3 regions of the Frankia sp. CeTa3Moorea genome follow, and region 1 is predicted to be linked to each of the others. Evidence: riboswitches for the same ligand, from Rfam matches in the RefSeq annotation. Region 1 holds a riboswitch; each other region holds the start of a gene.
What was found. Region 1 has a riboswitch for cyclic di-AMP ahead of AC08OV_RS07360 (C40 family peptidase). Riboswitches for the same ligand answer to the same signal wherever they lie in the genome.
Positions count from the first base shown of each region.

Region 2: another riboswitch for cyclic di-AMP. It lies ahead of AC08OV_RS05995 (transglycosylase family protein); the one in region 1 lies ahead of AC08OV_RS07360 (C40 family peptidase).
Region 3: another riboswitch for cyclic di-AMP. It lies ahead of AC08OV_RS01065 (transglycosylase family protein); the one in region 1 lies ahead of AC08OV_RS07360 (C40 family peptidase).

Region 1 covers NZ_CDXDOR010000025.1:36,809-44,804, forward strand. The annotation lists gene AC08OV_RS07345 (MurT ligase domain-containing protein) at 1-566, shown strand, start outside; gene AC08OV_RS07350 (type 1 glutamine amidotransferase) at 662-1,405, shown strand; gene AC08OV_RS07355 (plasmid partitioning protein) at 1,543-2,190, shown strand; gene AC08OV_RS07360 (C40 family peptidase) at 2,708-3,814, opposite strand; cyclic di-AMP (ydaO/yuaA leader) riboswitch at 3,820-3,994, opposite strand; gene AC08OV_RS07365 (hypothetical protein) at 4,339-4,725, opposite strand; gene corA (magnesium/cobalt transporter CorA) at 4,941-6,203, opposite strand; gene AC08OV_RS07375 (PhzF family phenazine biosynthesis protein) at 6,424-7,137, shown strand; gene AC08OV_RS07380 (hemerythrin domain-containing protein) at 7,341-7,996, shown strand, end outside.
Region 2 covers NZ_CDXDOR010000019.1:23,939-31,934, forward strand. The annotation lists gene AC08OV_RS05990 (transglycosylase family protein) at 1-374, opposite strand, end outside; cyclic di-AMP (ydaO/yuaA leader) riboswitch at 377-573, opposite strand; gene AC08OV_RS05995 (transglycosylase family protein) at 1,085-1,762, opposite strand; cyclic di-AMP (ydaO/yuaA leader) riboswitch at 1,769-2,004, opposite strand; gene fbaA (class II fructose-bisphosphate aldolase) at 2,923-3,960, opposite strand; gene AC08OV_RS06005 (DedA family protein) at 4,070-4,780, shown strand; gene AC08OV_RS06010 (CAP domain-containing protein) at 5,090-5,815, shown strand; gene AC08OV_RS06015 (NAD-dependent epimerase/dehydratase family protein) at 6,065-7,363, shown strand; gene AC08OV_RS06020 (GNAT family N-acetyltransferase) at 7,356-7,955, shown strand.
Region 3 covers NZ_CDXDOR010000003.1:3,009-11,004, reverse strand. The annotation lists gene rlmB (23S rRNA (guanosine(2251)-2'-O)-methyltransferase RlmB) at 430-1,521, shown strand; gene AC08OV_RS01065 (transglycosylase family protein) at 1,727-2,107, opposite strand; cyclic di-AMP (ydaO/yuaA leader) riboswitch at 2,110-2,276, opposite strand; gene AC08OV_RS01060 (peptide deformylase) at 2,773-4,422, opposite strand; gene AC08OV_RS01055 (alkaline phosphatase PhoX) at 5,188-6,339, opposite strand; gene AC08OV_RS01050 (lipase) at 6,681-7,996, opposite strand, start outside.

The DNA of each region.
Region 1 (7,996 bases):
TCGTCGCGGTCACCGGCTCCCGGGAACTGCTCTGGTACGGCCGCACCATCGCGGCCCGGCTCGATCTGCCCGGACGGGTGAACCTCGGTAACGCGGCGATGGCCGCCGCCGCGGCCCGGGAGTTCGGCGTCGAGATCGAGGATGCGCTTGCAGCCATGACCGGCCTGGGCGATGTGCAGGGTCGCTATCAGGAGGTGGCGCTCGGCGAGGAGGGCCACCGAGGCCGGCTGCTGCTGGCGAAGAACCCCGCCGGCTGGGTGGAGATGATGGAGCTGTTGGCGGACGCGCCGCCGCGGCCTGTCGTCATCGACTTCAACTCCCAGACCGCTGACGGGCGGGATCCGTCCTGGATCTGGGACGTGCCGTTCGAACGGCTCGCCGGCCGGCAGGTGTTGGTCACCGGGGAGCGCAAGGAGGACATGAGCGTGCGGCTGGCCTATGCGGAGGTGCCGCACAGCGTGTATGCCAGCGCGGAGGACGCGGCCCTGGCCGCCAACGAGAAGGTGGTCGACGTCGTCGCCAACTACACGGCGTTTCGCGATCTGCTGGTGAGGTCCACGCGGTGAGGTCCACGCGGTGAGGTTGTGTACGCGGCAAGGTTGTGTACGCGGTGAGATTGTGTACGCGGTGAGGTTGGTGACGCAATGAGGGGATCCACGCGATGACGGGCGGCTCGGCGACCAGGATCGCGCTGATCTACCCCGAGCTGCTCGGTACCTACGGTGATGGCGGTAACGCGATCGTGCTGTCCCAGCGCCTGCGCTGGCGTGGTCTGCCGGTCGAGGTGGTGAACGTTCCCGCGGGGTCGGCGGTGCCCGAGAGCTGTGATATCTACCTGCTCGGCGGGGGTGAGGACGCACCGCAGGTCCTCGCGGCGGACGGCATCCGGCAGAACCGGGCGATCCGGCGAGCGGTGAGCTCGGGAGCGGCGGTGCTCGCCGTGTGCGCCGGCTACCAGGTGATCGGCGCGACCTTCCCGTCCGGTGGGGAGATCCACGAGGGGCTGAATCTCGTCGGCGTGGAGACCCGTCGCTCCTTCGGCCCGTCGGACGCGCCGCCGCCGCGCGCGGTCGGGGACATCGTGGTGGAACCGGACGCACGGCTCGGCCTGCCCACCCTGTACGGGTATGAGAATCACGCCGGGCGGACGAGGCGGTTGCCCGGCGCGAACGGCATCCCGCTCGGTACGGTCCGGCTCGGGACCGGTGACGGTGACGGCGGAACGGACGGCATTGTGGATGGCCGGGTCATCGGCACCTACCTGCACGGGCCGGTGCTCGCGCAGAACCCCGCCCTCGCTGATCTCCTGCTGAGCTGGGTCCACGGTCCGCTGCCGCCGTTGGGCGCGCCCCGCGAGGTGGAGGTGCTGCGCCAGGCCCGGCGCCGCGCGTTGGCCGTCACCTGACGTGTCCCCTGGCGTTTTTTGGGGCAAGTTTTTTTGGGGGGCAAGGCGGACAGACCTGGTCTGACTCAGGTCTTGTCGTCATCTGCTACCAGGTTTGCGGCGTTTCCCGGCCAGCGGTGTGGTTCGGTTGGATCGTGGTGTCGAATCCCCTCGCCGGATGGTGGGGCAAAAACAAGAGAACCGTGCTCATCGTCGGTGTCGTGATCGTGGTTGCCTGGGGCTACCTCGGGACCCGTGACCGCCCGAGGACCCAGCGGGTCAGCCTGCCCGGCGACTACGCGTCGGCGGGCCGTGAGCTGCTCGTCCAGGCCCCGTCCGATCCCGCCAACCCGCTTCCGCTGGTGTTGATCCTGCACGATGACAACGCGGACGCGAAGTCACTCGACCGGCAGAGTGACGCCGGCAAGCTCGCGAACTCCCGCGACTTCGCGGTGGCCTTCCCGGAAGCCGTGGGCGGCACGTGGCGGATCGACGGACCCGAGGGGGCGGACGTGCGCTATCTGCGCGACGTGGTCCGCTTCGTCTCCACGGAACGGACCAAGGTGGATCCGGACCGGGTCTACGTGTGGGGGATCGGCGAGGGTGCCCGGCTGGCCCTGGCCGCTGCCTGCGCCCCGGGTAAGCCGGAATTCGCCGCGGTAGGCGTCGTCGGGCAGTTCGACCCGGAGCCCGGGCCGAACTGCCAGGACCGTGTCCCGGAGGGCCGGGCCCCGGAGGCCTCCTGGGACCGGAAGGTCAGCGAGGCCCTGTGGAAGTTCTCGTCCGGTCACCGGCTGGGGGCCTGACCGCGGCGCCCGCGAGCGGGCCGGGCTGTTTCCCGCACCGGGCAGAGACTGAAGGCTGAAGTCCGCCGATGCCGCCGGGAGGGGGGTAGCGGCATCGGCGGACCTGGTCGGCCGGGGGTCCGAGGCCCGCCGGCCTTCCCGTGCGGATGGGGGGGGATCCGAGGGAAGGCCGGCGGAATCGGGGGCCTTCCGGCCGGACGGACGTCAGATGGGGGGGAGATCTGACGTCCGTCCCACCGGAAGGAGGGCCCGTCCGGATAGCTGGAAAGGAACCATGTAGGCGGGTTGTCGGGCGGTGACAGGGCCCGCTTGCTGGTCTGTCCGCGGCTTCGCCGGTGGGTGGGAGTCCCGGGCCCGGCTTTCACGGCTTCGGGTCGGTACCCGGAGGGGAGGCCCGGTAGCCGGCCGCTGGTGGACTGGCAGGGCTCGTGCGGTCCGCTAGCCGCGAAGGCGATCCACCGGAGCCGGATGAGCCGTTGCGTCGGCATGAGGGCGGTGCGCCGGCTCCGACCGGCTGCTAGAGGATCCGACCTACGTAGTAGGAGGTGGTATAGATCTTCTTGAGCGACACGACGTCGCCGGTGCGCGGCGCCACCCACATCATGCCGTTGCCCGCGTAGACGCCGACGTGGTAGATGTTCCCGGGCGTCCCGAAGAAGATCAGGTCGCCGGGCTGCTTGTTGTATTGCGACACCCGGGTGGCGGCGGCGAACTGGGCGTCGGTCGTCCGCGGCACACTCCTGCCGAGCTGCTTGAAGATGTACTGGATGAAGCCGGAGCAGTCGAACGCGCTCGGGCCCTCCGCACCGTAGACGTAGGGCTTGCCGGCCTGCAGGGAGGCCAGGTAGACGGCCTTCTCCCCGAGGGAGCTCGACGGGACCGGAACCGACGTCTGGCCCGCGGCGCCCACTGTCGCAAGGAGATCCGACCAGGCGGCGTTGCGGACGGGCTGGGGGGTGGGTGCCGGCCGTACGCGCAGGGTGGCGTCGTTCGCCGAGCGGGCGGACTGCAGGGCGTCCGTGCCGTCGAAGACCGCGGTGACGTTCGTGGTGGTGAGCACCCGGGCCGTGTAGGAAGTGTAGCCTTGGGCGTTAGTGTAAAGGTGCTTGAAGGTGGCCCACCCGGTGGGGAGCTTCACTTGCACCTTGACCAGCTGGTTCGCCAGTGGTTCGTGGGTCTGCTCGTTGTAGAGCGAAAAGCCGATGTCGATCGGCTGGTCCGCGTTGACGGTCACGTCGGGGTTGGTCACCCGGAGACCGACCTGAACCTTGCCGGTCAAGGGCGGGGCGTTGACACCGCCCGCCGAGCCGAGCAGGGAGGTGGAGCCGTGGGTGCTGACCGCCGCCGCCGCGATGCTGCCGCCCAGGGCGGCATGGGAGCCGATCTGCGCGGCGAGGGTGATCGGAGCGGTGTTCGGCTGCTCGTCCTTCGCTGCGTCGGCGTTGATGTCGGTGGCGCAGCCGGCGAGAGCCACTCCGGAGACCGCGACGGTCCCGGTGGTCACGGCGGCGAAGGCGCGGGCCCGGGCCCGGCTGCGGGTGGCCGGGGGCGCGGAGGGTGCGCGATGACGGCCGCGACCGGCGCCTCGCGTTTCTTCGTCGAGCTGCACGCTTTGCGCGGACAACGGTGTATTCCTTCCCGTACGCCTGCGAAGTGAGCTGTCGGGTTCGGGCTGGGCTGCCCGGCTCTCGCGTGACCTTCACGCGTCGAGCTTCACCCCTAGGTCGACACCGCGGATCGGTGCCGGCCGGTGGAGGTGGGTCCCCCGCTCCTGCCCCTGATGACGACTCGGAGGGGACACCGGGGCCGGGGGCAGGACTCGGCGTTCGGCCCGGTGTTGTCGTGACGTCGGCGTGAGACTAGTCCACTTGGACGGGGTGGGTAAACACTAGTCCTTCCCAACTACGGCGAGTGTGCGTTGAAGTTCCCGTCGCGCGACGTCGGCGGCCCGCTCGGCCGGCCGGGCTGACCGGGCGGGCCGAAGGCCCTTCGCACCCCGGTTGTCCTGCTGGTTTTTCGCTGCGTAGGGGGTCCGTGGCGGCGGCCGGTCCGGGTGAGAGGCGGGCGGGCGGGTAGCCCTCCCTCGGCCCGTAGGCGACTTTTGACTACTTAAAGTAGTTGACGGGCGAGGTCGGGCGTGCACCCCCCTCAGCGGGACCGGGAGCTGCGGCGGGTGAGGAATCCCGCCGCATCGAGCACCTGGAGCTCGACCGCGAGCTCGTGGACCTCACGGGGCAGCGAGCGATGGTGCGCCAGCGCCTCGACCGCGGCGCGGGCGTGGCCGGCGAGCTCGTCGAGGGCGTGCTGGCGCTGGCGCATCCGAGCCCGCTCCTCCTGGATGGTCCGGACCGTGTCCTCCTGCCACCGGCGGGTCCGGATGAGATGCTCGCTGGCGTCGGCGGCCTGCCGCTCGGCATCCTCCAGCCGGTTGAGGAGCGCGTCGAGGGCCTTCAGCCGGCCGGCGAGCTCCGCGATGAGATCGCCCCGATCAGGCAGGATGGCTGTTTTATGACTCTTGGGGTCAGACGAGGTCATGGAGTCCCCTGACGGGTGGGGGGATCGGCGGGGACCGCACCGAGCGGCTGGCACGAGACCCGGTTGCTCCGACACGGTTGGTAACGGTAACCGACGTGGCGGGCCAGGGGTAACCCATCGTACGGATACGTCGCGTCAGCCAACTGATAGTAAAAAGGGACTATGGATCTGCCGTCATTGTCGTGGTCCCTGCGCGCATAGCATGCAGGTCGGTGTCAGAGCCAGCCGTTGCGCTTGAACGCACGGTAGAGGAACAGGCAGATCGTCGTAATGACGGCCAGGATGGCCGGGTAGCCCCACGTCTGACGAAGCTCCGGCATGTGGTCGAAGTTCATCCCGTAGATCCCGGCGACGGCGGTCGGGACGGCGCCGATCGCCACCCAGGCACTGATCCGTCGCATGTCCTCGTTCTGTGCGATCGTCACCTGCGTCAGCGTCGCCTGGAGCACGGAGGAAAGCAGCTCGTCGAAGTGAGCTATACGCTCGCTGACCTGCTCGAGGTGGTCGGCGACGTCCCGGAAGTAACGGCGCATCGCCACGTCGACCATCGTGGGGGCGTCCGTGGTGAGGGTACGCAACGGGCCCGCGAGCGGCAGCACCGCGTGCTTGAGCTCCAGAAGCTCGCGTTTCATCTGGTAGGCGCTTTCCGTCGACGGCTTCTGATCCCGATGGAAGACCCCCGCCTCGATCTGGTCGACGTCGGCCTGGATGCTTTCCACGGTGCGGACGTAGTCATCCACAATGCTGTCGCAGATGGCGTGCAGCACGGCCGTCGGGCCGTGCCGGAGCATCTCCGGGTTGGCCTCCAGCCGGCCGCGCAGCTTCGTCATCTCCCCGTGCCTGCCGTGCCGCACGGTCACGACGAAGTCCTCGCCGAGGAAGATCATGATTTCGCCGGTGGTGACTACCTCGGAGGTGCTCGTCATCTGGGTGTGCTCCACGTAACTGGTCGTCTTGAGCACCATGAACAGGTGGTTCTCGTATTGCTCGAGCTTGGGGCGCTGGTGGCCGGTGACCGCGTCCTCCACCGCGAGCTTGTCCAGCCTGTACTCCTCGGCGATCGCGGTGAGCTGCTCGTAGCTCGGCTCGAACAGGCCGAGCCAGGCGAACCCGCTGCGTTCGGACCGCGCCAACCGCAGCGCGTCGGCCTGGTCGATGTCCGTGGTGACCCGCCGGCCATGGCTGTACACGCCGCAGGCCATGACGCGCCCGTCCGGCGTCCGCGGTAGCCCGGGGCGGGGCACCTGGCGTCGTTTGCGACCCACCCGGACCAGGGAGACCGGACGGGTCAGCGCGCCGGCGAGCTTATGGGCGTTGGCCGACGCCTGCTCCAGGGCGTCCCCCAGCACCTCCCGGACGGGATGCTGGCTGCCGTGGTCGCCGCCGTCCGGGTGCGCGCCGTCATCGTCGCGTCCCCGGCTCTCGCGTACCGTCTCGTCGCGTACTCTTTCGCCCGGCACCGCATCGTCCCGCATCATTGCCTCCTTCCCTGCCGCCGATCCATGTCCATGTCCACCTGTCGGCATTTCCCACGACCTTCCCGCTGGTGAACCTTCATGGTGACAAGTCGGTGCCGGCCGTCCGGAGGCGATCCGGGCTTCACCGTGGACGCGGATGCCTGGCGACTGTGCCGGCGGGGTGCCACGCGAAGGGTGAGACACACGTCCGGCGTATGGGATACCTCACAGGGAGGATCGAGTGATCGGGATCGAGGTACGCACGCTTCGGGTGTTCGCCGACGAGACGGGCGCCGGCGGCAGTCTGCTCGCCGTGGTGCTGGACGCCGCGAAGTTGCTGCCCGACGCGCGGGAGCGGTCCGTCGTCGCGCGCCGACTAGGCTGCCCCGCCACGGTCTTCGTCGACGACCCGGAGCTGGCGGAGCTGGCCACCTTCACGCCCGCCGGGGAGCTGCCCATGGCGGGACACGCCCTGGTAGGGTCGGCCTGGCTGTTGGGTCGGCTGCTCGGTGGCCATCCGGAGATCCTCCGCCCGGCCGGCGGCGAGGCGGTCAGCTGGCAGGAGCAGGGCCGGGTCTGGGTCCGCAGCGCCTTGGCCGCCGTGCCTTACTGGTGGCATGAGATGCTCGCGGATCCGGGCCAAGTCGACGCGCTCGACCTGCCCCGTCCACCCGGCGAGGACCTGACCCAGCTCTGGGCGTGGGAGGATGAGCCGGGCGGGGTCGTGCGGGCCCGGGCCTTCGCCAGCAGGCACGGCGTCACCGAGGACGAGGCCTGCGGGTCGGCTTCCATGCGACTGGCCGCGGTGCTCGGGCGGCGGCTCACCATCCGGCACGGTACCGGTTCGATTGTGCTCGCGCAGCCGGGTCCGCCCGGCCACGCCGACATCGGCGGCCTGGTGGTCGAGGATGAGACGCGGTTCCTCGCCGATCTCGACGAGTTCCTCGCCCGGTGACGGTGCCGTCCGGCGAAGCCACGGCCGGACACCACAGGGAGTAGGTCTGAGAGTCAGGTGCCGAGCGAGGCGACTGGCACCTTTTGTGGGTACCGGGTTACGGCTGCGTGGTGGCTGCCGAGATGCGGACCGGGTCGGCTAGGCGTAGCTTTGGCTTCCGGTAGCTCTCCGCTGGGTATCTGCCCATGGGCTGCGAGGTGGTCATGGCCGAGACGTTGGCGACCTTGGTGGAGGCCGCGCATCAGGACGCCGTCCGTCTGATCGAGCTCTCGCGCAGCGCCGACGCCCACGGTGACGTGGGTGGTCCGTCGACCGACCCGCGGCAGGCGCTGCATGCCAGCGACGCGGCCGTGGCCGCCGTCTCCGCGCACCTGAGCGCGATGGAGTCGGTGGTCTACCCGGAGATGGCCCGCCGGGTCGTGGGTGGCCGGGCGCGGGTGGCGGACCTGGGCCGCTTGGCGCGGCGCTGCTCCTCGGTGATGCGCGGCATTGAACAGTACGTCCAGGGGGACCTCAACCGGCCCGCGGAGCCGGTCGCGAACCTGCGCCGGGATCTGGCCGCGTTGATGGTCGAACATGCGACGCTGGAGGACGAACTTCTGCGTGAGCTGATGGCCGAGCTGTCCGACGACGAGCGCCGGGATCTCCTCGACCGCTTCTCCGATGCGATGCGCCACGCTCCGACCCGACCGCATCCGCACCTCCTGCACAGCAGGCTGTTCGGTGGAAGCCTGGTGGCCCGCCTGACGGGCTACTGGGATCACCTGCTCGACGTGATGGACGCTCGGGAGGTACCCGGCGCGCCGGTGCGGGCCCCGGTGCCCGCCGGGCTGTGGGGCTGGTACCTGCTGGGCCGTCC
Region 2 (7,996 bases), on a different contig from region 1:
AGGCCCATCTTGACCGAGCAGGACGGCCATGGCTGCCAGCCCCGCTGGTTGTAGAGCTTCGCGGCCGCCTCGTCCTGCGTGGCGGGCGACGCCTGGTACGGCCGGCCGGAGTACCCGAGCCCGTGCCAGGTCCGGTCGTCGAACTGGTAGGCACCGGAGAAGCCGTTGCCGGTGTTGATCGCGTAGTTGCCGCCGGACTCGCACTGGCGGAGCTTGGCGAAGTCATCGGCGGTGGCCGCGCCCGCCGGAGCCGCGGTGACCGCGAGGCCGCTGCCGACGATGGCCGTGACCGCGCCGGTGGTGCGCAGGATGCGACCGGCGGGCGATGGGGCCTGCGGTGCTCGATGTCTGCCGCCACGACGCCCAGAGGGCATGTTAGTCCAATCCCGTCGCCTGCGGGGTGAGCTGTCGGGTGCGGGCTGGGATGGCCCGGCCGGAGGATCCGACCCCGGGTGGCGAGTAGGAACCGCTCTCCACCATGGACCGGGATGCACCGGCTTTACCCCAAGGACGCCGCTTGCGGCGCCCGAAATGTGGGTCCCCCACTCCTGCCCGCTGCGGTTGATGTTCGTTCCGGCCGCTCGCACGGGGGCAGGACTCGGCGTCCGTCCGGGCGGCCTCGCCGACGAGGCGAGTGAGCGGCACTCTAGCGAGAACCGCTCATGGAGCGCAAACCGGGGTGGTCCGGAGTAACCAGTGAGGATCGCGCGAATCGTGCCACTTCCGTACAGGTTCCGCAGGTGGCTCGCTGGTCCTGCTGTTCCTCGCCGGCCTTGCCGAAGATCGGCTCTGCCGAAGAGCGGCCCTGCCGGAGGCCGGTCAGGGTGTGGTCCGGGTGATGTTGGTGGTGGGTTGCACGGGCCAGCCCGTACGGGCCGTCAACCGGAGATCGTCCGGAGGCCGGTCGGGCCGGCCCGTCGTCGAGGTGAGATCCCCTGACCGGTGTCGCCGGGGTGGGATGCCCGGTTGCCGCGGCGGTCGTCCCCCGTCGCGGGAGCGGAGTGAACAGATCAGCTGACGGAGCTGACGGAGCTGACGGAGTGAATGGATCAGCTGATAGAGCTGATAGAGCTGATAGAGAGGATCAGCTGAAGGTGGCCCGCCAGGTCGCCGGGCCGACGATGCCGTCGACGGCGAGTCCCTTGGCGGCCTGCAGGGCGCGGGCGACTGCGGCGGAGCGTGGTCCGTAACGGCCGTCGATCGTGATCGGATACCCCAGATGGTTGACGCGGGCCTGCCAGGCCCGCACGTCGTCGCGTACCTGCCTGGCCAGTGCGGTCGTCAGGTTACGGGTGAATACGGGGGTGCTCACGGAGATGGGGCTGACCGTCAGCTCACTGCGTTCCGCCGTGCGCGACGCCTGGCCCGAGGAGCTCGACGAGCCGCCCGCGAGCTGGTCGGCGCCCATCCCGCGGCCACAGGTCGGCCACTGGCCGAAGCCGGACCGCCGGGCGAGCTTGAGTGCGGCCTCGTCCTGGACAGCCGGGGGAGCCTGGTGCGGCAGACCGCTGTAGCCGAGGCCGTGCCAGGTGCTGGCGGAGAACTGGTAGGCGCCGTAGTACGCGTTGCCGGTGTTGATCGTGTAGTCACCGCCGGACTCGCACTGCCGCAGGCCCGTCCAGGTGGTGGCCGCACCGGCCGGCTGGTTGAGCGCGAAGGTGCCGCCCACCGCTGCCGCGAGTACGGGTGCGACCACGAGGGCCCGGGCCCGGCTGCGGGTACCGGCGCGGCATTGTCGGCCACTGATACGTGCGTCGGACATGTCTTGTGGTCCTTCCCCACGCCTGCGAGGTGAGCTGTCGGATTCGGGCTGGGAACTGCCCGGCCGTGCCAGGGATTCCCTGGAGACGGAAGCCGCACCGGAAACACCTTTCCGTGTGGTCGTCGCACATGGCTTCACCCCGAGAGCATCGAATCCTTTCGATACTCGGAGATGGGTCCCCCGTTCCTGCCGCCCGGTTCGAGAAATCGTCGGCCGGGGGCAGGATTCGGCGTGCCGCCCGACGAATGCCCGGCGTTGTTGCCGGGCACGGCGAAAACCATAACCACGCCACCCGGCGAGTCGCCAAGCATTGAATAGGGTGCGTGAAAAAGAGCACACTCGGCGCGCCTGCTTGAGCAGGGACCGACGGCCTGGTATCGCGCGTGCGCGCCCGCTCATCAACCTGGCGGTACGACGTGCGGAGGCATTTGTGCTTGGCCGATCATCCTGTTTGCCGATGGGCGACGATGAGCGGAGAGTCCCGTATCAGGCCAGATGTGTGACATGTCAACAAAGGTGTGACGGCCCTGCTACGAGATCGACGCGAGTGATCGGCCTGATACTACGCTTCGTCCGTTGAAGCCTGTTTTTGTGAGAAAAACAACGGAAATCGGGCGGTAGCTTGCAGCGTTGTGATTTTTGCACACGGCGGATTCGATCGAACACCGATTGTGAAAATTGCCTGTCGGGCCGCCACGGTGGACGAAGGGGTTCCGTGGGGCGGGGCGGTAGGTGAACGGTTACCGAAGACCCGGTGCGTGTCCGCTAATGTGGCCGAAACCTGCTGGTCGCCAGCGGAGGCGGCGTTACGCGAGGAGCGGGGTCCCTCGCCCGGTAAACAGTGGTCCCCCAGCCGTCGGAGCGACCGGGGAACCGTGGGGGCCGGCATAGTACGGGAAATCGGCGGGTCGTGCATCGGACCGGGGCGGGTCGGATGTCCGCCACGTGCCGGTCGTTCCGTCCGCCGGAAACGATGGAGAGTGTCGGGTCGAGGGGTCCGGAGAATGCCCTCGGACGAGCGGCGGCGGTTGCCCGGTTGCCCGTTTTCGCGGCCGGCGGCTATCTGTCCTCCTGCCCGCCTCCTGTCCGCCGGCCGGCGGTCCGGCCGGACGGTATCCGACGAACCGATCCCGCCAGCCGGCGTGCGCTCCTGGCCCGGACTATGCCCGCCCGAGGCTGGTGCCGGCGGAACGTAGGTCCTCACACGCCTGGGCGACGCGGGCCGCCATGCTGCTCTCCGCGAGCTTTCCGTAGGTACGCGGGTCGTATGCCTTCTTCACGCCGACCTCACCGTCCACCTTGAGAACGCCGTCATAGTTTTTGAACACGTGGTCCACGATGGGGCGGGTGAATGCGTACTGGGTGTCCGTGTCCACGTTCATCTTGACCACCCCGTAGTCGAGCGTCTCGCGGATTTCGGTGAGAGCCGACCCGCTACCGCCGTGAAAGACGAGGTTGAACGGCTTCGCGCCGGCTGGCAGCCCGAGCTTCCTGGCGACGTACTCCTGTCCTTCGTGCAGAATCGTCGGGCGTAGCTTGACGTTTCCGGGCTTGTACACACCGTGCACGTTGCCGAAGGTGGCGGCGAGCAGGTAGCGCCCCTTCGCGCCGGTGCCGAGCACCTCGGCCGTCCGCCACATGTCCTCCGGCGTCGTGTAGAGCTTCTCGTCGATCGCGCCGACGACGCCATCCTCCTCGCCGCCGACGACCCCGATCTCGACCTCGAGAACGATCTTCGCGGCGGCGGCATCCGCGAGTAGTTCCTCGGCGATCTTGAGGTTCTCCTCAAGGGGGACCGCCGAGCCGTCCCACATGTGCGACTGGAAGAGCGGCTCGCGCCCCTGGGCCACCCGATCCTTCGAGATCGCGATCAGGGGACGGATGTAGGTGTCAAGCTTGTCGGCCGGGCAGTGGTCGGTGTGCAGGGCGATGTTGACCGGATACGCCTCCGCGACATGGTGGGCGAACTCGGCCAGTGCCTCTGCGCCGAGGACCATGTTCTTCACCGTCGAGCCGGACAGGTACTCGGCACCGCCGGTGGACACCTGCACGATGCCGTCACTGCCGGCTTCGGTGAAGCCCCGCAGCGCGGCGTTCAGGGACTGCGACGAGGTCACGTTGATCGCGGGGTAGGCGAAGGACTGGGCCTTCGCCCGGTCGAGCATCTCGGCATATACGTCTGGCGTGGCGATGGGCATCGGTGGGGCTCCTTACGAACCTGTAGGGGCGCCGATCAGCCATGCACCCGCGGTGCAGGGCAGCCGGATCGGGCCGAAGCCCGCCGTGGACTCCTGATGGGCGAAGGGTATGACGCCTTGCCCCGTCCCGGGGTCGGATGCGGCTGACGTCGCCGACGCGGTGCCGGTCCGCGCGCCGGGCGCGGGGCGGGTGCCGACCAAGGGTCGGCACACTGGTCGAGTGGATGTCGGCAGCCTGTCCGGGATGACGCTGTACGTCGTCCTCTTCGCGGTCATCTTCGTCGAGAGCGGGATCCTGATCGGGTTCTGGCTTCCGGGTGACACCATTCTCTTCGCGGCCGGGCTGATGGCGGCGGACGCGGCGTCGAACGTGTCCGTCGCGGTCCTCTCGATCGGGGTCGCGGCGGCGGCCACCGCCGGGGCGGTGGCGGGCTACTACACCGGGCATCGCCTCGGCCGGCCGTACCTGGAGCGCAGGTACGCCACGGTGCTGGCCCGTACGGAGGAATTCTACCGACGGTTCGGGCCGATCACCCTGGTCGCGGCCCGCTTCGTGCCGTGGGCGAGGACGTTCGCGCCGGTACTCGCCGGGGCCGTGGCGATGTCATGGTCCCGCTTTCTGATCGCGGTCATGCTCGGAGCGCTCGTCTGGGGGACCGGATTGATCCTTTTGGGCTATACGGCGGCCGCCATTCCTGGGCTGCGGGACGCGGCGGTGTGGATCGCGCTCGTCGTGATCGCCATCTCCGTCATCGCCGGGATCGCCGGTGAGCTGCTGCGTCGGCGATCGGGCCGGCTCCCCGACCAGGGGCCGCGGTAGTCCGTGTCGGGCGAGGAGCGCCGAGGGTCGGGCGAGGAGCGTAGGGATGTTGTCCGTTAGTGCCCCGCGGCGCCGGATCCCGTCGGGAGATCCGTGGACCGGTAGTCTCCACGACGTTACGACCAGATCACATTGGACGATCAATTCCCTTTCCTATGGCAATTTCTGGCTATGGCCGGCTAACCTTGATCGATCCAGGTACGCGGTCGGGGGGTCCGACCACCGAAGGATTCGATGCTTCGACACCACAGGCGGCACCATGCGGAACGGCGTCGCGCCGGCCCCGTCCTCTGCACCGCGGCAGGGGCCTTGACCGCGGTTCTGGCGGTCGTGCTGCTCGCGGATGGTCATTCGGGACCGCGTGACGGTGACCACGTGGCCGGCCGCGTCGGCGCGCAGCCGGGTCGGGGCGTGGTCGGGGTGACGGCCGGGGTCCCTCCCACGTCGATCGCGGGTCGGATCGCGGATCGGGGTGCGCCGACCGGGCCCGGGGCCGAGCCGCCGCCCGCCGCTCGCCCGGCCGGTCCGGATCAGCTGCCCGCTGCGCGGGCGTCGGCTCTGGCCCTGGCCGCGCCGGTGACGGCTCCGTCCGCGTCGACCCCGGCGCCGGCTGTTATCTCCCCGCGCCCGCCGTACCTGCCGGCCTCCTGGACGAGCCTGGTCGGTCAGGTCGTGACCTCGACCAACCTCGAGCGCCGGGCGGCCGGTTGCCCTCCGTTGATCGTCGACTTACGGTTGGCCGCCGCGGCCCAGGCACACAGCGTCGACATGGCCACGGCCGGCTATTTCGGCCACGACAGCCCGGACAGTCGCTCGCCCTTCGACCGGATCGCCGCCGCCGGCTTCTCCTTCTCCATCGCCGCCGAGAACATCGCCGCCGGTCAGCGCACCGTGGCCGAGGTGATGCGCGGATGGATGAACAGCCCGGACCACCGATCGAACATCCTCACCTGTTCGTTGACCCGGATCGGCGTGGGCTACGCGACGGGCGGCAGGTACGGCACCTACTGGACCCAGGACTTCGGGACGCCGTGAGGCCCGGCCCACTTGCCGGGCGCGACCGGCCCGTGGCATCCCGCGAGGTGCACCCGACCTCGATCCTCCCGACTCGCGGGGATGTCCCGGTCCTGATCAGTAGTCGATCCCGTAGGGTCGGGTCATCGTCGCCGACGGCAGCGAGCACGGCAACGAGCGTGGTAAAGCCCGCGGACCCAGCCGGTGGACGGGCTGGCGGGCCGCGCGGCAGCGCCGTCGGCGAGGGTGATCCTGGCAGGAGGAGTGACCTTGGTTCGGGCGGTGGTCACCGGCGCGGCCGGCTTCCTCGGCGGAGCGCTGGCCCACGCGCTGCGGCGGCGCGGTGACGACGTTGTCGCCATCGACATCCGGCGCGCGCCGGGTGTCAGGCAGGCCGACGTCAGCCGTCCCGGTGGGTGGGAGAAAGCCCTTTACGGCACGGAGCTGGTGATCCATGCCGCCGCCATCGGGACCGGTGGCGTCGCGGAACTGACCCCAGTGCGTCCCGGCCGAGCCGGAGCGCCGGTACGGGTGCCCGACGCCGAGATCCGGCGGGTGACCCTCGGCGCCACGGCGGCGTTGCTCGACGCCGCGGGTCGGGCCGGGGTCGACCGCTTCATCCATCTCTCCTGCGTGGACGTGCTTGCCCGGACGAGTGGCCCGGTCCCCGGCGGGACCGGGGAGCGGGGGCCCGCGCGAGCCGTCGGCCGACCACTGGACGAGACCACGCCGATCGGGCTGACTGGCGACGTCCGCGCCGACGCCATGGCCGCCGCGGAACAGGCGGTCGGGTCGGCCGCTGCGCACGGACTCGGCGCGACCGTCCTGCGGATCGGGGACGCCTACGGTCCCCGGGCTGGTCGCTGGACCCTCTGGCCGGTGCTGCTGATGCGGGCCGGGCGGTTCGTCCTCGTCGACGGCGGCCGGGGTGTGCTCAGCCCCGTGCATGTCGACGACGTGGTCACGGCGGTGACCACCGTCGCCGGTGCGGACCGGTCGGCGGTCGCCGGTGAGGTGCTGCACGTGACCGGGGGGGAGTCGGTGTCCGCCGCCGACTTCTTCACCTTTTACTGTCAGATGCTCGCGATCGCGGCGCCCCGCTCCGTACCGGCCAGGATCTTCGAAGCGGTCGACGCGATTGATCGTGTCTGTTCGTTCGCGGAGGGTTACCGGAGGCGAGGCGCGGACGGTTCCGCGGCCGAGACGCCACCCCTCCCCACCCACCCGGTCCCGGCGGTCTCGACGACCTCGGTACGGCCAGCGGGCTCAGCCGCCCCGGCCGTTCCGGCCGTTCTGGTGAACTCGGCGATCCCGTCGCGGCGGGCACCGGGCCTGGTCCGCGGTGTCGGTGCCCGTCTGGTGGCCGGAGTCGATCCCCGCGCCCGGGTGGACCTCGGTCCGCTCACCGTGCGCACCCTGACCCGCGACGCGGGCCTCTCCATCGAGAAGATCCGGGCCCGGACGGGATGGTCGCCGGTCGTGCGGCTGCCCGAGGGCATGAACCGCACCGAGTCCTGGCTCCGGGAACGGGGTCTGCTCGGGGTCCGGGAGCCGTCCCGTCGTGGGTGAGGGCCCTACACTCACCACCTCCCGACTACTCGCACTCCCGCTCACCATTTGGAACGCGGGATACGTCGCCGAGGAGCTCGCGCCTTCGCTGGCGTTCACGGTCATCGCCCCGCGATCAGGCGCGCGTGGCGCTCCCGGTGACGGATCCGGCCCCTTCGGCGGCATCGTCGGGACCGATCCTGCCGCGGGGGCGCCCGATCCCGACGATCCGGCGGGGGCGCTGCGGCGCGAACTGCGCCGTCGGGCGAGCGCCGGCCACACGGTCCTGACCTGGGTGCTGCGTCGCCATCCGGGTCGCCACCCGGGTCGCCAGCCAGGATCGGCGGCGGTGGGCCTGCTCGCGGCGGAGGCCCACGGCCGGCGGGTGGTGGTCGGGGTGTCGATCGTGCTCGGATGCCGGCGCAGCGGCTACGCCACCGAGGCGATCCGCGCGGTCGCGGGATGGTTCGAATACCGCGGCGCTCTGGTGGAGACGCGGATCCGGCGCGGGGACAGCGTGGGGAAGCGTCTCGCGCAGGCGACCTCGTTCGTGCCCACGGGTGTGCTGATCGCCGATTGGTGGCGGATCTGGCTGCGTCCGCCGCCAAGTTGACCATTGAGGTTTGTCACGCAACGTCATTGGGCGCCGGGCTT
Region 3 (7,996 bases), on a different contig from region 1:
GACGTATTCTCCCAGCTTCCCCCGCGGCACGTCGAGGGTGTAGATCGCCGTGCCGGCGACCTGATCCGACGCGCCCGCCATCGTCGGCGGGCGACCCTAAAAGAGCGTAAAGGCCGGGGGCGGATGGTGGCAGGGCCCCCGCACTCCGGGGAACCCCGGGCCCGCCGGTCGGCGTGGTGATGCGCACCTGACCCTCCTGACGCCGGTGAGGGGCGGCCGGACCACGTCAGGTCGGGCCGTGGGCCTGCCGGCCCTCAGGATAGGGCGCCGGGTCCCCGGAAACGGCCATGTCGAGGGATGCCCATGGCAGAGCTCCTCCGCCGAGCTCCTGCCGAGCTCTCGCTGAGCGCGCCCCGACACGCCGGTGTCGTCCGCCGTATACCGTGGTCACATGGTCATTCCCCGGGCGTGTCCTGGTCGGTGGTCCTGATGGCCGGCGCCGCTCGCCGGGGCGGTGGGATCGCCCGCGGCGGTCAGGGCGGTCGGGCCGCCAAGTCCGGTTCCCACCGCAAGGGGGCCTCCACGGGCAGCGGCGGTCACGGCCGCAAGGCGCTGGAGGGCCGTGGGGCCACGCCGCCCGCGCAGCTGCGCCCCGGCCATCCCGCCCAGCGTCGTGCGGCGGCGGCTGCTGCGGCCCGTTCCGCATCGGCCGGAGCCGAGCGGGGTCGAGCGGCTGCCGGCCGGCGCGGGGATGGTGGCCGCGCCGTCGCCGCTGCGGCCACCACCGGGCCGAGCGCCGCGGGGGGTTCCGCGGGGACCGGGCGCCCACGGCGGACCGAGGGCGACGAGCTGGTGGTCGGGCGCAACGCGGTGGTCGAGGCGCTGCGGGCCGGGGTGCCGTCGTCGACCCTTTTCATCGCCGGCGGGCTGGACTTCGACGAGCGGCTCGCCGACGCCCGCCGACTCGCCGGGCGGGCCGGGATCGCCGTGGCCGACGTCGGCCGCACGGATCTCGACCGGATGTGTGGCACCGCTCCGCATCAGGGTCTCGCCCTCGTGGTACCGCCGTTCCGGTATGCCCATCCGGATGATCTCCTCGCCCGCGCGCGCTCGTCCCCCCCCGGTCTGCTGGTGGCGCTGGACGGGGTCACCGATCCCCGCAACCTCGGGGCTGTGGTGCGCTCGGCCGCCGCCTTCGGTGCCCATGGCGTCGTCGTTCCGGAGCGTAGGGCCGCCGGCATGACCGCCGCGGCCTGGAAGACCTCGGCGGGGGCCGCCGCCCGGCTGCCGGTGGCGCGCGCCACCAACCTGGCCCGCACGCTCGTCTCCTACGCGGCGGGCGGCCAGTTCGTCGTCGGTCTGGCCGCGGGCGGCGAGGTGAGCATCGACGAGCTCACGATGGCGACCGACCCACTCGTCCTGGTGATCGGCTCCGAGGGACGCGGGTTGTCCAGGCTGGTCGAGCAGCGCTGCGACGTGAGGGTCCGGATCCCCATGGCGGGTGCGGTGGAGTCCCTCAACGCGGGGGTGGCCGCTGGGATCACGCTGGCCGAGATCGCCCGCCGCCGTCGGATCGGCTGAGCCGGCCGATCGGTGGGTCCGCCGGGTCTCCGCCGGGCGGGGCTGCGGACGTTGACCTGGCCGGCGTCGCCGTGGCCGGGAAACCGTGACCGGGAAACGTAGCGCGCAGCCCCGTGTCCCGGAGGGGACACGGGGCTGCTGGCCGCGCGCCGATCAGTACCGGCCGGGCGCGGACAGTGAAAGCTGGCGCGGGAAGTCGGGCAGCTCAGATCTTGTGACCCCAGCACGGCTTCGATGCGTACCAGGGGCTCGTCCCCTGCTGGGCGTACAGGATGCGGGCGCGGTGCCACTGCTCGGCGACGCTGGCGTGCTGCGGCAGACCCTTGCCGCCGACCCCGCGCCAGGTGCTGGGCAGGAACTGGAACAGTCCGCCGGCGCCGATGGAGTTGACCACGCGCGGGTTTCCCCCGGACTCACACGGAATCACCTTGGAGAGGAAGCGGTCGGCATTCGTCGACGCGTTGGCCGGCTGGGACAGCGCGAGGCCACCGCCGATCGAGGCCGCGAGAGTGGTGGCTGCGATCAAGGCCCGGGAACCGAGCCTGATGCGGTTGAGGCCACGAGCGAGCGAACGAGCGTTGGACATTGAGTTGCCCTTCCCCACGCCTGCGAGGTGAGCTGTCGGGTTCGGGCTGGGAATGCCCGGCCGCGCATCGCGGCTTCACCCCGAGAACGCCTTTTCGTGGCGCCCGGAATTGGTTCCCCCGCTCCTGCCGAAGGTTCGATTCTCGTCGAGCGGGGGCAGGATTCGGCGTGCCGCCCGACGAATGCCATCAGGTGACGGCACGGCAATGAACATAGCTGAGAGTGACCCAGGAAAAACAAGAGTACGTGAGGATGCACACAGTGCATCCTGTTTACTTGTTCCGATCTTTTTAATGGTGTTTCGCGCCCGCGTGCGCGCCCGATTCTAGAGGTTGTCCAGTGGGCTGGAAATCCCCAGTCCGTAGCTGGGTCGTCACGTTGACGGTAAACAATACGCGATGCGTGGAGAAACTGTTCCGCCGCGTGGTGATCAAGCCTCTGCTACCCGCTGCCGGCAATCTCTAACCAGGATCTGGAAAAATCTGTGCCGGCGTTCCGGCGGGCCCGCACCTATCGCCCGCTTTCCGGACTATACGGCACGAGGGAATCATGTCATATGTCGGATCTACCAGTCGGTGCCGGACACCCGGTCCCGGCGCTGCGTCGCCGCCAGCCGCCAGCCGCCATGCCGCCATGCCGCCCGCGAGGCGGGTGCGTTCGGGTCGGTCAGCGGTTGTAGGACCAGGCCGAGCCGGTACCCCGGTACTGCTCCACCGGGATTGGTGTGGTTCCGGCCCGCATCCGATCCGTGTAGAGCTGACCGTGCAGGTGGTCGATCTCGTGGGCGACAAGCCGCGCCAGCCCCTGCCGATAGACGGTGATGTGCCGGTTGCCGTCGATATCGGTGTGTTCGACGTGCAGCTCCAGCGGCCGGGGGACGAGGCCACGGACGTCAAAGAAGCTCAGGCAGCCCTCGTACTGCTCGTCGGTCTCCCGGGAGGTTTCGATGACGCTGGGGTTGAGCAGCGTGAGCGTGTCGCCGCCCGGGGTACGCACGATCGCCGCGGCGCGGTTGATGCCGACCTGCGGCGCGGCGATGCCCATGCCCTTGCCGAAGGTGTGCAGGGCGGATACCCGTTCGAGGGCGGAGGACAGCTCGGCGACGACCCGGCGCGCGTCCTCGGCCTCGTCGGGCAGGGCGAACGGGCGGGCCGACTGCCGCAGGATCGCCTCACCCTCCTGCACGATGCCAACGGCCGCCATCTGATCGCTGGGACGTGTTCCGGTCTCCGCGGCCGGATCACGTTCCGGCACGGTGGCCCGGAAGTTCCATTCCAGTCGGTAGCGGGCGTGCAGCGGCGGCTCGGTGGTCGACCAGGTGAAGATCCGCCGGTCGCCGGAGTCGGTGCGGGCGATTGCGGTCCGGAACGGGAAGGCATCGGCGGTCATCGACGTCTCCATGCCCCAGACCACGGGATCCAGCTCGGCCGGAAAGTCCAGCTGCACCGAGAGGAAACTCGTCGGTACCCGCACGGCACGCTGGAACCACGGCCCCCACTTCTCCCTGCTCACCTGGTAGCTGTAGTTGATCCATGCCGATTCGCCGGGATAGAGCGGAAATCGCCCTCGACTGTTCTCGAAGAGCAGCCAGACCTCCTTGAGCGCGTCCCAGTCCGTCTTGACCTGCCAGGCCATCTGCTCGCCGCCGCAGTGTGCGCTGAGCTGGAGGTCCTCCCAGCGCAGTGGATCGGATCGGTACAACCGCGCGGAGCGTTCCGGATCTCCCGGGAACCGGTCAACCGATATCCGCATCAGATACCGGGTGACCGGTTCGCTGCCGGCGTTGAGAAGACGTCTTCGCTGGTGGGCGACGTACATGCTGTCGTCGTAGCGGAGTTCGGCCCGGTCCTCCTCGACGACCAGGCCCCCCGGTCCGGGGGGGACCCGGCCCGGGCTCTCGGCGACGACGGGCCCGGGGGCCGGGGCCGGGTCGACGGAGGGGGTCGCGACGTGGGCCACCGGCGTCGGGCCGGGTCCGGCCGGAACCGTCGGCGGCCCGGGCGGCTCGCGCACGTCCCGTGCCGCCTCCCACGGCCGTGCGGCCAGGTGGAAATAACTACCCGGGATACGCAGCGCGTCGGCGATGCGTTCGATCAGGGAGAGCCGGGCGATGCGGTCCTCGCCCTGCATGATCCGGCTGACCCTGCTCTGGCTGAGCCCTTCCACCGGCGAGGCGATGCGATTCTGACTGGCACCGTCATATTTCTTCATCAGCCGGAACACCGCGCGGAAGTCTCGCGTCGCACACGCCGCCCGGAAGTCCTCCCGGGCCAGCAGCTTGGGCGATACCCGGTAAGGTCCAGATTCGTACGACATCGAAACGGCCTTCCATGTCGGTACGGTCGGTGAAGGCCGGAGTGAAATCGGGCGATCAGTCCTCCGTCAGTCGACACATCAGGATAACGACGCCATGCCAAACGGGCACAGATGTTCGGCTGAATGCTCGACTGTCGGCTATCCGACAGCACGGGCTCGGCGGTTTCCCGGGTCTTCCCGGGTCTTCGCGGTGTATGGCGGATGTCGTGTCTGACTCCTTGCGGACAGCGACGGCTGCTGGTGGCGTGCTGTCGCCGCTGGCCGGGGTGATGTCACGGACGCCACCTAGGAGCCGGGCCGTAGATAGGTGAAGTCTTCCCCTCCAGCGCCCGGTTGCCGGTGGCGCAGACGACGACATCCGCGCGGCCCATACGAGAAAGGCATGCCTGACTGACGTTTCCGGATCCCGGTCGCCCGCGTCAGTCTTGGCGGCAGGCCGGTCCCGCCCCGCGTCGAGCCGCGACCTCCGCCGGGCGGGGCCGGCGTGACGGCGAGCCGCAGCCGGGCGTGACGCCCGAGACCTCCGGGAGGGGTCCGTGGACAGGTGGCCCTGCCCTGCCCAAGCAGGGCCACCCTCGGCCTTTGCCCGAGTCCGGGGAGCCCGCCGAACCGACGGGCCCGGCCGCGCCTGAGCCGACCGTCGCGACCACACCCCGGGGATTCGACCGCTGGGCGGTCACGGTGGCGGCCGGTTCCGACCCGAGGGGGAGGCCTTCCGCGCAGTCGGGCGCATGCCCGCGCCGCTCCTCCGTTACAGGATTTCGATCACAGCGAGGTGCGGAACGGACCAGTCACCTCGTAGGTGATGCCGCCGCTGCTGGAACCCGAGGTGCCGCGCTGGGAGGAGAAGTACAGCCGGTTACCAGCCGGGTTGAACGCCGGTCCGGTGATCTCCGAGGAGCTCTGGCCAGTGATGCGCAGGAAGGGGGCAACGATGTCGCCGGGGGTGATGATGCAGATCTCCATGTTGCCGCCGTCCTCGGCGACGTAGAGGTCACCGACGGCGGCGACGGTGATGTTGTCGACACCGGTCAGCGGGGCGCCGGAGACGTTGTCGTCGTAGACGATCGCCAGGGTGTTGGCCGCCGCGTCGTAGGCCCACACCCGGTTGTCGCCCTTGGTGGTGAAGTAGCACTTGCCGGCCGAGTACCAGGCGCCCTCGCCGCCGTTGAACAGCTTGGCGCCCGAGACCTGGTCGCGGGTGGGTGTGGGGCTGCCGTCGGGGTCGGGCACGTTTGCCCAGGACAGCACGCCGGAGACCTCCTTGAGTACCTGCAGGGTGCCGGAGGACAGGTTGCCCCAGGTGGTGGGCACAAACCGGTAGAAACACCCGTCGGACGCGTCCTCGGTCAGGTAGATCACCTTCCGGTCCGGGTCGGCGGCAGCAGCCTCGTGGTTGAATCGGCCCATCGCGGCCCGCCGGACAGCCGCGTTGACCCCCCACGGGTCGGTCTCGTACACGTAGCCGGTGCTGGTCTCCTCACACGACAGCCAGGTGTTCCACGGGGTGGTCCCGCCCGCGCAGTTGCGGTTGGTGCCGGACAGGATGCTGTAGGCGCCAATGATGTTGGCGTTGCTGTTGAACTTCACGGCACTCACGCCGCCGCCGCCGCTGCCTACCTCGGCGTTGGACACATAGATCCAGCCCGTGCCGTTGGCGAAGCAGGCGCCGCCGTCCGGGGCCCTGTGCCAGGTGTAGCTGGTGCCCGACACGGTCTGGGTGGATCGGGCGATCACCCGGCTGGTGAAGCCTGACGGCAACATGATTCCGTTGGCGTCGGCTGACTGCAGCGGCCCGTAGGGGCTGTTACCCGGTACCGCCGGGTAGGCCACGGCCGCCGCGCGCCACAGCGAGCCACTGAAGGCCGCCGCGCCGACGCTGACAAGACCGGTCCGAAGGAGAGTTCGACGATCCATTCCTGCTCCCATCTCCACGTGAGGATGCCGCGCTCGCCCGAGCGTCTCCGCCCGAGCCGCAGTATTCCGTGCCGCCGGCAATCTAACGTACGGTGAGAAAATACGACAGAATCGTGGCGTGAACATTGTGAAACCGACTGGCCAACAATATCAACGTAGAGTCAAGGTCGACCCGGTAATTATTCGAGGTGAAATCTTACCCAATGTTCGATGTAATTCGGATGTTGCGGTGGGGGCTGGCTTTGTGCGGCCGTGTCGGAGAGGGCGCTGGTTACTCACGTGGAACGGGTCGACGACCAGGCGGGCGTGCGGCAGATTCCCAGCGAGGCCTGGCGATCCGTTCAGCCCTCGCCGGTGAAGTGCAGGGTGACGCGATGCCGGTCCGACGGCCAGGCGGGCACCTGGAGAACGTCCCGGTGGGCCGTTTTTCCCCGCGGCGTCATCGCGACTTCGACCGAACGCTCACCCGCCGGGATGAACACATCTACGCCGGTAATGAAGCCGATCCCGAAATACGCCGGAATCGGCATCATGAGGTGGGTGACGCCATCGGAATTCCGGTCGAACAGGTAGACGCCCAGGGCCATTTTGGACCGGGGTGCGTCGGCGGCATTCAGCACGTTCTTCCCATCGATGCTGAGGACGTCGTCGGCGTCCCCCTGGTCCCCCCACCATTCGAGCGAGCGTTCGACGACCAGGCCGGTGTGCCCGGGACCGGTCTCCATCCCGCCGCCGATCTCCTTGCCCGGCTGGCTTGTCAGCAGGCGTACGAGGTGATCGTCGCGGCGGAACGGCTGGTAGTAGAAGTGGTGGTCGGGTTCCCCGCCGCGTACGATCACGAACTCGTAGGTGGAGGCGCCGTCACCCCGGAACGGACCCCAGGATCCGTCGCCGGAGAGGTGGAAATAACCTTTGAGGCTGTTCGCCCCCCGCCGGCCCGTCCGTGGGTCGACCCGGTGAACCTCCAGTCTGGCGTCCCGCACACCGACATTCATCGGATAGAGCAGGGCTCGGCCGGAGATCTCGATCGGGCCCTGCTTCGGCACCACGCCGGTCGTGTGCGGAGTGGTTCCGGTGAGGAACCGGTACATCTCCCTGAAGGTGGCCGCCGAGGTCAGGAGCTGGGCGCGGTCCTGGTCGACGAACCGCACGTTGGCGGCCCCCTCGACGCGCCGGGTCGGATCGTTCTCGCCCCAGACCGCCAGGGTGGGCACCCCGGCCGGGGGTCTGCCCGCGAGCGAGCCTCCGACAGTGACGTAGTGCGCGACCCGGTTCGCCCGGTCGGACGAGCTGGTCAGGTACCGCTCGCTCAACGCGGCGCCCTCGAGATGCGCCACCAGATCGAGCTTCTTCGTCCCGGTCGCCTTGAGGACACTGGCGATCTTCGCATCGAGGTTCGGGAGGACCTCCTTGACGGGGTTGGCCGAGGACGACGCGTCGTAGTCGAAGGCCTCGACGTGGTCGACGGGATAGCCGTTTGCGGTGAATCGTTGCGCCGGTGTCTCGAAGAGGCTGCCCGACCCGAGGCTGCCGTGCACGAACAGGATCGGGAGGCGAGAGGCATCCGGGGCGGCGTCCGCGGCGTCCGCCAGCTCCCGCGCGAGCGCCGGGGAGCGTCCTGCGCCGGGCTCCGTGCCGCCACTGCCGGAACAGGCGA